Regions from separate parts of the Streptomyces sp. NPDC051963 genome, predicted to be linked through region 2. Evidence: riboswitches for the same ligand, from Rfam matches in the RefSeq annotation. Region 2 holds a riboswitch; each other region holds the start of a gene.

Region 1 (3,503 bases), on a different contig from region 2:
CCAGGAGACGCTGCGCTGGTGGGACCACTGGCTGAAGGGCAAGGGCGAACTCCCCGAGCCCCTGCTGCGCGCCTACGTCACCGACTCCCACCCCCCGGCCACGCTCTACGACACGCTGCCCGGCCGCTGGATCGCGGAGCCCGCCTGGCCCTCTCCCGACGTCACGACAGTGTCGTACGGCTGTCAGGGCGCCCCCGCTCTCGTACGGTCACCGATGCACACCGGGGTCGACGCCGGCCGTTTCTTCCCCTTCGGCAACGATGCCGACCTGCCGCCGGACCAGCGGGAGGAGGACGCGCGGTCGGTGTGCTTCGAGTTCCCGGTGGCCGAGGAGACCTGGGTGCTGGGGCGGCCGCGGGTGACGCTGCGGCTGGCCTCGGACGTCCCGCGCGGCCAGGTGATCGCCCGGGTCTGCGACGTGGCCCCGGACGGCTCGTCGACCCTGGTCACGCGCGGGGTGCTGAACCTGTCGGCGCGGGAGGGGCGCGAGCGGGCCGTGCCGTGGACGCCGGGCGCCACCGAGGAGGTGACCTTCGAGCTGAACGGCATCGGCCACGTCTTCCCGCCCGGCCACCGCATCCGGCTCGCCGTCTCCTCCGCGTACTGGCCGTGGATCTGGCCGCAGCCCGACTCCGCGGCGGGCTTCACCCTCGACCCGGCGGGCAGCTCCCTCGAACTGCCCGTACGCAAGCCGAAAATGGGCGGTAATGTCCGTTTCGAGGAGCCCGAGCAGGCCGAGCCGCTGGGCGTGAACTTCCCCGCGACGCTGGACGAGCCGCGGCCCGAGCGCCTGGTGGTGCGGGACGTCGCCCGGGGCTCGTGGCGCCTGGAGGTCGATCCGCGGTACGGCGGCACGCGCGTGTACCCCGACGGCCTCGAGTTCACCGAGGAAGCGCTGGAGACGTACACGATCGACGAGAGGGACCCGCTCTCGGCCCGCACCCGCTCGGACTGGTCGATCCGGTTGCACCGTCCGGAGCCGGGCTGGGACACCACCGTCCGCACCCGCTCGGAGATCAGCTGCGAGGGGGACGACTTCGTCACCTCCGACGAGGTGATCTGCACGGAGGGCGGTCAGGTCCTCTTTCACCGGACATGGGAGAAGCGCATCCCGCGAACGGCCGGTTAATAAAACCCTCTTGGCCTGATTGCCCGATTTGCCAACCTTGTGCATCGACGTGACTTGACTCACGTCCGCGCCTGCACAGGAGCTCCACAGATATGGCCGGATCCGCCTTCCCTTTGCGGCCAGTTGGGCTTTGTGACCGCAAAGGATCAAGCACCGCATTCCCCTCGGATCAAGGTCAATAGGCACGATGTGTGAATCCGGTACTTGTTCCGGACATGTGCTCTCGCATACGTTCCCGGCCTGTCGGGCGGACGCCTAATCCTGCCGCCGCCCGAACGACCCGTTGACGAACTCACCGCACGGCAGGAGCGGGGGACCCAGGTAAGCCGCCGGACCGGACACCACACCGGACCGGCTTGGGGTCAAGTCGCACCCGTAAGGGCGTGGCCGGGCACCTCCCAGCCCGAACCCGACAGCTCACCTCGCAGGCGCCGGAGAGGAACTTCGCCATGTCTGCAGCCGGAAAGCACCGCCGCACCAGAACCGCCCGCGTCACCCGCGCCATCGCCGTCGCCGGCACCGGCGTCGCCGTGCTCGCGCTGCCGATCGTCGGCGCGACCAGCGCCTCCGCGGCCACCCCGACCGTGACCACAGCCACCTCGCTGGGCTACGCCAACAGCCTCGACGGCTGGATCCAGGCGTCCCTCCAGGTGATGGCGCAGAACGGAATCCCCGGGTCGTACGACGGCATCTACCGCAACATCATGCGGGAGTCCTCGGGCAACCAGTACGCCATCAACAACTGGGACTCCAACGCCGCCGCGGGCACCCCGTCGAAGGGCCTCCTCCAGGTCATCGACCCGACCTTCCAGGCCTACCACGTGGCCGGCACGTCGTTCGACCCGTACGACCCGGTCGCGAACATCACCGCCGCCTGCAACTACGCGTTCCAGCGGTACGGCTCGATCGACAACGTCTTCGGCGCGTACTGAGTCCCGGTACGTTCCGAGTTTTCGGCGCACACCGGGAACTACCCCTTCGGGAAGAGTCGTTCGAGGACGACGGCGATGCCGTCGTCCTCGTTCGACAGGGTGACCTCGTCGGCCACCGCCTTCAGTTCGGGATGGGCATTTGCCATGGCAATGCCGCGAGCCGCCCAGTCGAACATGGGAATGTCGTTGGGCATGTCCCCGAAGGCGATGGTCTGTTGAGGCCCCAGCCCCAGGTGCTCGGCCGCCAGCGCGAGACCGGTCGCCTTGGTCACTCCGCATGGCTGGAGTTCGACGGTCCCGGGCCCCGACATGGTGACCGTCGCGAGGGAACCCACCACCGATCGCGCCGTCGCCGCCAACTCGTCGTCGGACAGCGCGGGATGGCGCAGCAGCACCTTGCTGATGGGCGCGCACCACAGGTCGTCGCGGCGCCCCACGCGTACGGCGGGCAGGGTCGGGTGGGGCATCAGGTACCCCGGCTCGATGAGCGTGAGCCCTTCGACGCCGTCCTGGTCGACGGCGGCGTACACCTGCCCGACCTCCGCCTCGATCTTGCCGAGCGCGGTCTCGGCCAGCTCCCGGTCCAGGGTGACGGACCACAGCAGACGGTCCGCGCCGGCGTCGTACACCTGCGCGCCCTGTCCGCACACCGCGAGCCCCCCGCAGCCGAGGATGTCGAGCAGCGGCCGCACTCTCGGGGCCGGACGCCCCGTCACCACCAAGTGCCGGGCGCCGAACGCCGTCACCTGCGCAAGCGCGGCGAGCGACCGGTCGGAGAGCGTGTCATCGCCCCGGAGCAGCGTGCCGTCCAGGTCAGTGGCGATGAGTGAATATTCGGTGGATGCGGCCATGATCAGAGAATACGGACAGAATCCCTGACCGACTCGACGTGAACCGGACGCCTCCCACGCTCACATGCGCCCCCACCGTCCCGAACACGCCGTGAACCGGGGCTCGTTGAGATCTTGCCGCCGGCCGGCGCATCCACGGCTCCATGACCCCGCTGACCTGCGCCTCCCCCGGCGGGCAACGCACCCGTAACGTGTTCCGCGACCACATGACACAGCAGGCATACGGACCGCACGAGAGAGAGGCAGCACCCATGCCCCCCTTCGATGTCCCCGAGGGCGACCCCTTCGGCCCGCACAACCTTCCGTACGGTGTCTTCTCCCCCGCCGGTACCGACGAACGCAGGGTCGGCGTCCGGCTCGGCGACCACGTCCTCGACGCGGGCGCGGCAGCGCACGCGCTCGGCTCGCCGTACGCCCCCCTGCTCGCCCGGCCGACCCTCGACGCGCTGCTGGCCGCGGGCCGCACCACCTGGTCGGACGTACGGCGCGCCCTCACGGCATGGCTGACGGTCCCCTCCCACCGCGAGACCATCGAGCCGCTGTTCCACCCCCTGTCCTCCGTGACCCTGCACCTGCCCTTCGAGGTCGCGG
Region 2 (3,503 bases):
TCACCTGCGCAAAGGTGACACGCCTTCAATTCTGTGATCTTCACGTGATCTACGCGGCATTAACTTGTGACAAGTGATGTGCTGCCTATACGTTCACGGATCAGCGCGACGCTGTGTCTCACCCGCCGCGCCGGTCACTGCTGTCTCGCGAAAGGCCCCCGCATGCTCTCCGGGAACGGTCGTCACCGTCGCCCCCGTCAGGCTCCGGCCCTCCTCGTCGCGGCCGGAGTGACCGGCTCCGCCATCGCCATCCCGCTCCTCGGTGCGAGTGGCGCGAGCGCGGCCGACGGCAGCACCTGGGACAAGGTCGCGGAGTGTGAAAGCGGAGGCGCCTGGAGCGCCAACAACGGCAACGGGTTCTACGGCGGCCTCCAGTTGGCGCAGGAGGACTGGGAGGAGTACGGCGGCCTCGACTACGCCCCGAGCGCCGACCAGGCCAGCCGCTCCCAGCAGATAGCCGTCGCGGAGAAGGTGCTCGCGGACCAGGGCGCCGGCGCGTGGCCCACCTGCGGTCTGCTCTACGGCCTCGGTGAGGACTCCCGTTCGGCGGGTGTCGACACGGGTCTGGCGGGCGAGGCGTCGGCCGACGAGTCCACCTCGTCCGACACTTCCTCCGGCTCCTCGGGCCTGTCCGACTCGCCCGAATCATCCTCGTCGCCCTCAACTTCCGAGTCGTCCCCCTCGGCTTCCCCGTCGCCGTCCTCCCCTTCCTCTCCGTCCTCCTCGGCCGATGGGCCGTCGGGCGACACGGACAACTCCGCCAAGTCCGACACATCCCCCGAATCCGACGCAAGCCCCTCGCAGGAATCCGACAGTCCGTCCACAGGTTCCAGCCAGGAAGACGATTCGGACAAGTCAGGCCAGAACGTCGGCTCTTCGTATCTCGCGGACACCGGCACCGGCAAGCATCGCGGCGACAGCGCGGACGAGGGTGCGGCAGGCGACCGTACCGACTCCTCCGGCCGCCACGCCTCCCGCAGCGACGGCGACGCACGCGCCACCGCGGACGACTCCTACACCGTCCGCACCGGCGACACTCTCTGCGCCATCGCCGACTCCCTTGACGTGAACGGCGGATGGCGTGAGCTCTACGCCGAGAACAAGGGAACCGTCGGCGCCGACCCGAACCTCATCATCCCCGGTCAGACCCTCGAACTCGGTGCCGAAACGGGCGAAAACCAGCGGTAGTTGGGCCCCGCTTCGGGCTGAATGTCCGGTTTGGTGAAAGTGTGGGATGAGTCTCAGAAGCCCTGATCGTCTTTGAAATTCGGCGGATCGCGTGTCTACGGTCATCACCGCTCGCCAACACGAGCCCCGGCTGCCGCAACGCCGAATCCTGCCAGTGGCCGCACGGGAACAGTCGTCGCTTGACAGCGCCGTAGGCAGGAGCGGGGGACCCAAGGTAAGCGCCGTGCCGGTCAGTTGACCGTGTGCGGCTTGGGGTGAAGCCGTGCCCCGTACGGGACGAAAGCCTCGTACGAGACATGGCCGGGCAACTCAACCGGCCCGAACCCGACAGCTCACCTCGCAGGCGTCGGTGAGGGGATCAACCATGCTGTTTTCCGGCAAGGGCAAGCACCGTCGCCCGTCCAAGGCCACTCGCGCCATCGCCATCGCCGGTGTCACCGGCGCCGCTGTCGCCGCCCCGCTGATGGCGGCCGGCAACGCCTCCGCCGCCACCGCCTCCGAGTGGGACACCGTCGCCCAGTGCGAGGCCGGCGGCAACTGGTCCATCAACACCGGCAACGGCTACTACGGCGGCCTTCAGTTCTCCGCCTCCACGTGGGCCGCGTACGGCGGCACTCAGTACGCGGGCTCCGCCGACCAGGCCTCCAAGGCCCAGCAGATCGAGATAGCCGAGAAGGTCCTCGCGGCCCAGGGCAAGGGCGCCTGGCCGAACTGCGGCACCGGCCTGTCGGGCACCGCGTACACCGGCGGCTCCGGCTCCGACAGCGGTTCCAGCAGCTCCAGCAGCTCCAGCTCTTCGAGCGACAGCAGCACCAGCACCCGTTCGACCGAGGAGCAGAGCGCCTCCCGTTCGACCGAGCGCCCCGCCGCCAAGAAGACCGTCACCACGCCGACCGGCGAGAAGGTCAAGAAGGGCGACGGCGAGTACAAGGTCGTCAAGGGCGACACCCTCAGCACGATCGCCGAGGAGCACGACGTCAAGGGTGGCTGGGACAAGCTGTTCCAGCTGAACAAGGACATCGTCAAGGACGCCGACCTCATCTACCCGGGTCAGCAGCTGCACCTGAAGTGATCCGAGGTTCGCAGCAGGAACACGGTTGAACCACAGAGCCCTCATATCCGTGGCTTTCATAGTGGAGGCCTCGTGAGGGTCACCCCCGTCCCCCACGGGCTCCCCGCTCCGGTGCGTCTTCCCCCGTACGCACCGGGGCGGGGCTTTTTTGTGTCGCCTTGCGCGCAACTTTTTGTTCCGTTCAGAAACAATTTACTCTCGGTTCTGTCCAACGGGTGGGTGACCCGGTGGCCGATCGCCCGGAGCCGGTTAGGCTCATCTCGCAGAGCCGCCACGGCGCTGCGCCCGCCGGGCCCGGCCCGGTGTACCCGCGTCACATCCCAAGAAGGAGATGCTCGTGCCGTCCATCGACGTCGTCGTAGCCCGGGAAATCCTCGACTCGCGAGGCAACCCCACCGTCGAGGTCGAGGTCGGCCTCGACGACGGCAGCACGGGTCGTGCCGCCGTTCCGTCCGGTGCGTCCACCGGTGCCTTCGAGGCCATCGAGCTCCGCGACGGCGACCCGAACCGCTACCAGGGCAAGGGTGTGGAGAAGGCCGTCCTCGCGGTCATCGAGCAGATCGGCCCGGAGCTGGTCGGCTACGACGCCACCGAGCAGCGCCTGATCGACCAGGCGATGTTCGACCTGGACGCCACCGACAACAAGGGCTCGCTCGGCGCCAACGCCATCCTCGGCGTCTCCCTCGCCGTCGCCCACGCCGCCTCCGAGGCCAGCGACCTCCCGCTCTTCCGCTACCTGGGCGGCCCGAACGCGCACCTGCTGCCGGTGCCGATGATGAACATCCTGAACGGCGGCTCGCACGCCGACTCCAACGTGGACATCCAGGAGTTCATGATCGCCCCGATCGGCGCGGAGTCCTTCTCCGAGGCGCTGCGCTGGGGCACCGAGGTCTACCACACCCTCAAGAAGGTCCTGAAGAGCAAGGGCCTGGCCACCGGTCTCGGCGACGAGGGCGGCTTCGCCCCGAACCTCGGCTCCAACCGCGAGGCCCTCGACCTCATCCTCGAGGCCATCAAGGAAGCCGGTTACGCCCCCGGCGAGCAGATCGCCCTCGCGCTCGACGTCGCCGCCTCCGAGTTCTACAAGGACGGCAAGTACCTCTTCGAGGGCAAGGAGCGCTCCGCCGCCGAGATGACGGAGTACTACGAGGAGCTCGTCGCGGCCTACCCGCTCGTCTCCGTCGAGGACCCGCTGTTCGAGGACGACTGGGCCGGCTGGAAGGTTCTCACCGACAAGCTCGGC
Region 3 (3,503 bases), on a different contig from region 2:
TACTGCGTGGTGAGCAGCACGGTCGTTCCGTACTCGGCGAGTTCCTTGACGGCATGCCACACCTCGATGCGCCCCTCGGGGTCGAGACCGGCGGTCGGCTCGTCCAGGAAGATCACCGACGGATTCCCGATGAGGCTCATCGCTATGTCCAGCCGGCGGCGCATCCCACCCGAGTACGTGGACACCTTCCGTGCGCCCGCGTCGGTCAGCGAGAAACGCCTCAGCAGGTCGTCCGCGATCGCGCCCGGATCATCGAGGTGGCGCAGCCTGGCGACGAGCACGAGGTTCTCCCGACCGCTGAGGATCTCGTCGACGGCCGCGAACTGCCCGGTGAGGCTGATGGACTCCCGCACGTCCGCCGGTTGCGCGGCGACGTCGAAGCCATGGACGCCGGCCGTCCCCGCGTCGGCCTTCAAGAGCGTGGCGAGGATCTTCACGGTCGTGGTCTTGCCCGCCCCGTTGGAGCCGAGCAGGGCGAAGACGGTGCCCCGCGCCACGTCGAAGTCCACACCCCGCAGCACTTCGAGCTTCCCGTACGACTTCTCCAGACCCCGCACGCGAATCGCCGGACCGGCGATCGGTTGCGCCACCATGGTCATCCGCCTCCTCCGCGGAGCTTCCCGCCGACTGCGAGAAGCTCCTGCCGGAAGGATGGAGGGTTGACCCGGCGTCAAGGTCAAGCGCGGTCCTGCGGAGCCCTCAGGCCGGCCGCACCACGCTGTGGATCGACGACTCACCGTCGTAGTAGATCGACTCCTCGCGGACATAAGCCCCCGGCTTCGGCGCGTGGATCATCATCCCGTTGCCGATGTAGATGCCGACGTGGCTGATGTCGTCGTAGAAGAAGACCAGGTCGCCCGGCTGGGCGGCGGAGAGGGAGACGGTCGTGCCGGCGTTCACCTGGTCCCAGGTGGTGCGCGGGAGGGAGATGCCGGCGGCGTTCCAGGCGGCCTGGGTGAGGCCGGAGCAGTCGTAGGAGTCGGGGCCGGTGGCGCCCCACACGTACGGCTTGCCGACCTGGGAGCGGGCGAAGGCGAGGACCTTCTCGGCCTTGGCGGCGTACGAGGAGTCGGTCACGGAGGTGCCGGGGGAGTCCGACGCACTCGAGCCGCTCTCCTGCTGCGCCGCCTCCTGGGCCGCCGCCTCCGCAGCGGCCTGCTGCTTCGCGAGTTCCGCGGCCTTGCGCGCGGCCTCCTGCTGCTTCTGCTCCTCGATCGCCGCGAGCCGCGCCTTCTCCTCGGCGGTCAGCTTCGACAGCAGCTCGCGCGCATCGGTGAGCTTCTGCTGGACGGTCGTCTTGGCCGTCTTCAGGTCGCCCTGCGACTCGTTGAGCGTCTCGAGGCTCGCGGTGGCCTCGCGGCGCTTGTCCATCGTCTCGGACTGCTGCGTGACGAACTCGTCGACCGCTTCCTTCTGGCGGCCGGTCATCCGGCTCATCAGCTGGGTCTGGTCGAAGTAGTCCTGCGGGGTGTCCGCGAGCAGGAAGGTCGCGGTGTCGGGTGCGGAGGCGCCGGTCCGGTACTGGGCCGCGGCGAAGGAACCGAGCTCCTCGCGCGCCTCGTTGAGCTTCTGGGTGCGCTGGGCGACGTCGTCGAGGAGGGTGTCGACGCGCTTGCGCTGCTTGGTGGTCTTCTCTTTCGCGGAGTTGTACTTCTCGGTCGCCGACTCGGCCTGGCGGTACAGGTCGTCGACCTTCTTCTCGACCTCTTCGAGACTCGGCTTGTCATCGGTCGAGGGTGCGGCGTTGGCCGTCTGGGACAACAGGGCCACGGAGGTGAGGGCCGCCGTTGCCAGGGCGGGGGTCCGTATGCCTGCTACGCGCGTACCCGAAGGACGCGACTTGCGGTGCGACGCCAAGGGAGGCGACTCCTTCCATGGTCCGCCTACCGAGTTAGCTGTCGGGTTCGGGCGGGTGGTTCGGAAGGGTTGCCCTACGACCGTTCCCCGAAGGGAAGTCCGGTCGATTCACCCCAAGTTCGGTGGGTCCCCGGCTCCGGTCTGCCCAGGGGGACGCGCCGGATTAGGCGGAGGCCGCGCGGCCCGGCGACGTTCGCCGGTGGGGGTCGTACGGCCTGGAGGAACGCTAGCCAACTCGTGTGGCCTCTGTGAAGGTTGATGGGTGATATGCCCGATACATTTTCGTGACCTTAGCCCAGAAAATCGCGCGCCGTGGTCAATCCGGAAGGGTCTGCGGTGACTTGTTCGTATTTTGTCCGGAGTGACGGCGTCCGCCCGCTTCGGGCCGGTAGCTTCCAGCCAGCCACGGTCGGGAGCCGTGGCGGCTGAGAGGGAGTACGGCCATGAGGAAACGCACCGCACTCGTCATCGCCACCGGAGTCGCACTCACCGCCACCGCGGGCATCGCCCCCGCGAGCGCCGACGCCGGACACGACGGCCGGACCGCCGGCAAACCGGTCGTCCGCGTCATCGCGACCGGCCTCGACAATCCGCGTCAGCTGTCGTACGACCACGGGCGCCTGTACGTCGCCGAAGCCGGCCGTGGCGGCAAGAAGTGCATCGGGGAGGGGCCGGAGGGCGAGACCTGCATCGGTCTCAGCTCGGCGGTCACCAAGATCTACTGGGACGGGGGCGCGTGGAAGCACCACAGGGTGGTGCAGGGGCTCCCCTCGGCCGCCGCCCCGGACGGCGGCGGCGCGACCGGCGTGGACGGTGTCTCCGCGCTGCACGGCAAGGTCTGGGGCGTCGAGACCTTCGCCCCGCCGGAGGCCGGAGTCCCCACGACCCCGCCCTGGAACAAGCTCGGCAAGCTGCTGAAGATCACGCACGGCAAGGCGAGGACCGCTGCGGACATCTCGGCCGTGGAACTGAAGTACAACCCGCACAAGGCGTCCGTGGAGTCCAACCCGTACGCCGTCCTCGCGCTCCCCGACGGCCGCAAGATCGTCGCGGACGCCGCCGGCAACGACCTGATCGAGGTCTCGCGGTCGGGCCGGGCCCGCCCCTTCACCGTCTTCCCGGACCACGACAAGAACCAGTCCGTCCCGACCTCCCTGGCCCTCGGCCCCGACGGCAAGCTCTACGTCGGCGAACTCAACGGCGAGACCGAGAAGCCCACCGCGCGCGTGTGGCGCGTCGACCCCTGGACCGGCAAGATCCTCGGCTGGAAGTCCGGCTTCGGCTCGGTCACCGGCATCGCCTTCAACACCAAGGGCGACCTGTACGTCAGTCAGCTCTTCGCCGGCCAGGTGACCAAGGTCTCGCACGGCAAACGGACGAGCGTCAAGGTCCCGTTCCCGGCAGGCGTGGCCGTCGACCCGTACGACGGCAAGGTCTATGTCTCGGCCTGGTCGATCGCGGACCGGGACGGTACGGACCTGGGGCAGGGCAAGACACCGGGCGGCCAGGTCTGGAAGATCCTCGGCTTCTGATTCTGAAGCGGCCGGGGGCTCGCGCACTCTGAGACCCTTACGGCTTCGGAAATCGGCGATGTTCTCAGGGCGGCGGCGGGTTGTCAGTGGGGCGCCTTAGGGTCTGTCCGATGG

What was found. A riboswitch is a leader RNA that binds a small molecule or an ion and turns the genes downstream of it on or off. The one in region 2 is predicted to bind cyclic di-AMP.
Region 1: it holds a riboswitch for cyclic di-AMP, as region 2 does, so the genes downstream of both, ACIHFB_RS36170 (transglycosylase SLT domain-containing protein) here and ACIHFB_RS33930 (transglycosylase family protein) in region 2, are expected to answer to the same signal.
Region 3: it holds a riboswitch for cyclic di-AMP, as region 2 does, so the genes downstream of both, ACIHFB_RS35225 (NlpC/P60 family protein) here and ACIHFB_RS33930 (transglycosylase family protein) in region 2, are expected to answer to the same signal.

The regions. Positions count from the first base shown of each region.
Region 1 is NZ_JBIUCC010000009.1:379,044-382,546, forward strand. Features, by position in the region: gene ACIHFB_RS36165 (CocE/NonD family hydrolase) at 1-1,129, shown strand, start outside; cyclic di-AMP (ydaO/yuaA leader) riboswitch at 1,413-1,575, shown strand; gene ACIHFB_RS36170 (transglycosylase SLT domain-containing protein) at 1,579-2,061, shown strand; gene ACIHFB_RS36175 (HAD family hydrolase) at 2,100-2,912, opposite strand; gene fahA (fumarylacetoacetase) at 3,164-3,503, shown strand, end outside.
Region 2 is NZ_JBIUCC010000008.1:543,503-547,005, forward strand. Features, by position in the region: gene ACIHFB_RS33920 (cytochrome P450) at 1-18, shown strand, start outside; gene ACIHFB_RS33925 (transglycosylase family protein) at 163-1,188, shown strand; cyclic di-AMP (ydaO/yuaA leader) riboswitch at 1,365-1,549, shown strand; gene ACIHFB_RS33930 (transglycosylase family protein) at 1,553-2,260, shown strand; gene eno (phosphopyruvate hydratase) at 2,592-3,503, shown strand, end outside.
Region 3 is NZ_JBIUCC010000009.1:186,841-190,343, reverse strand. Features, by position in the region: gene ACIHFB_RS35230 (ABC transporter ATP-binding protein) at 1-593, opposite strand, end outside; gene ACIHFB_RS35225 (NlpC/P60 family protein) at 700-1,857, opposite strand; cyclic di-AMP (ydaO/yuaA leader) riboswitch at 1,865-2,037, opposite strand; gene ACIHFB_RS35220 (ScyD/ScyE family protein) at 2,301-3,389, shown strand.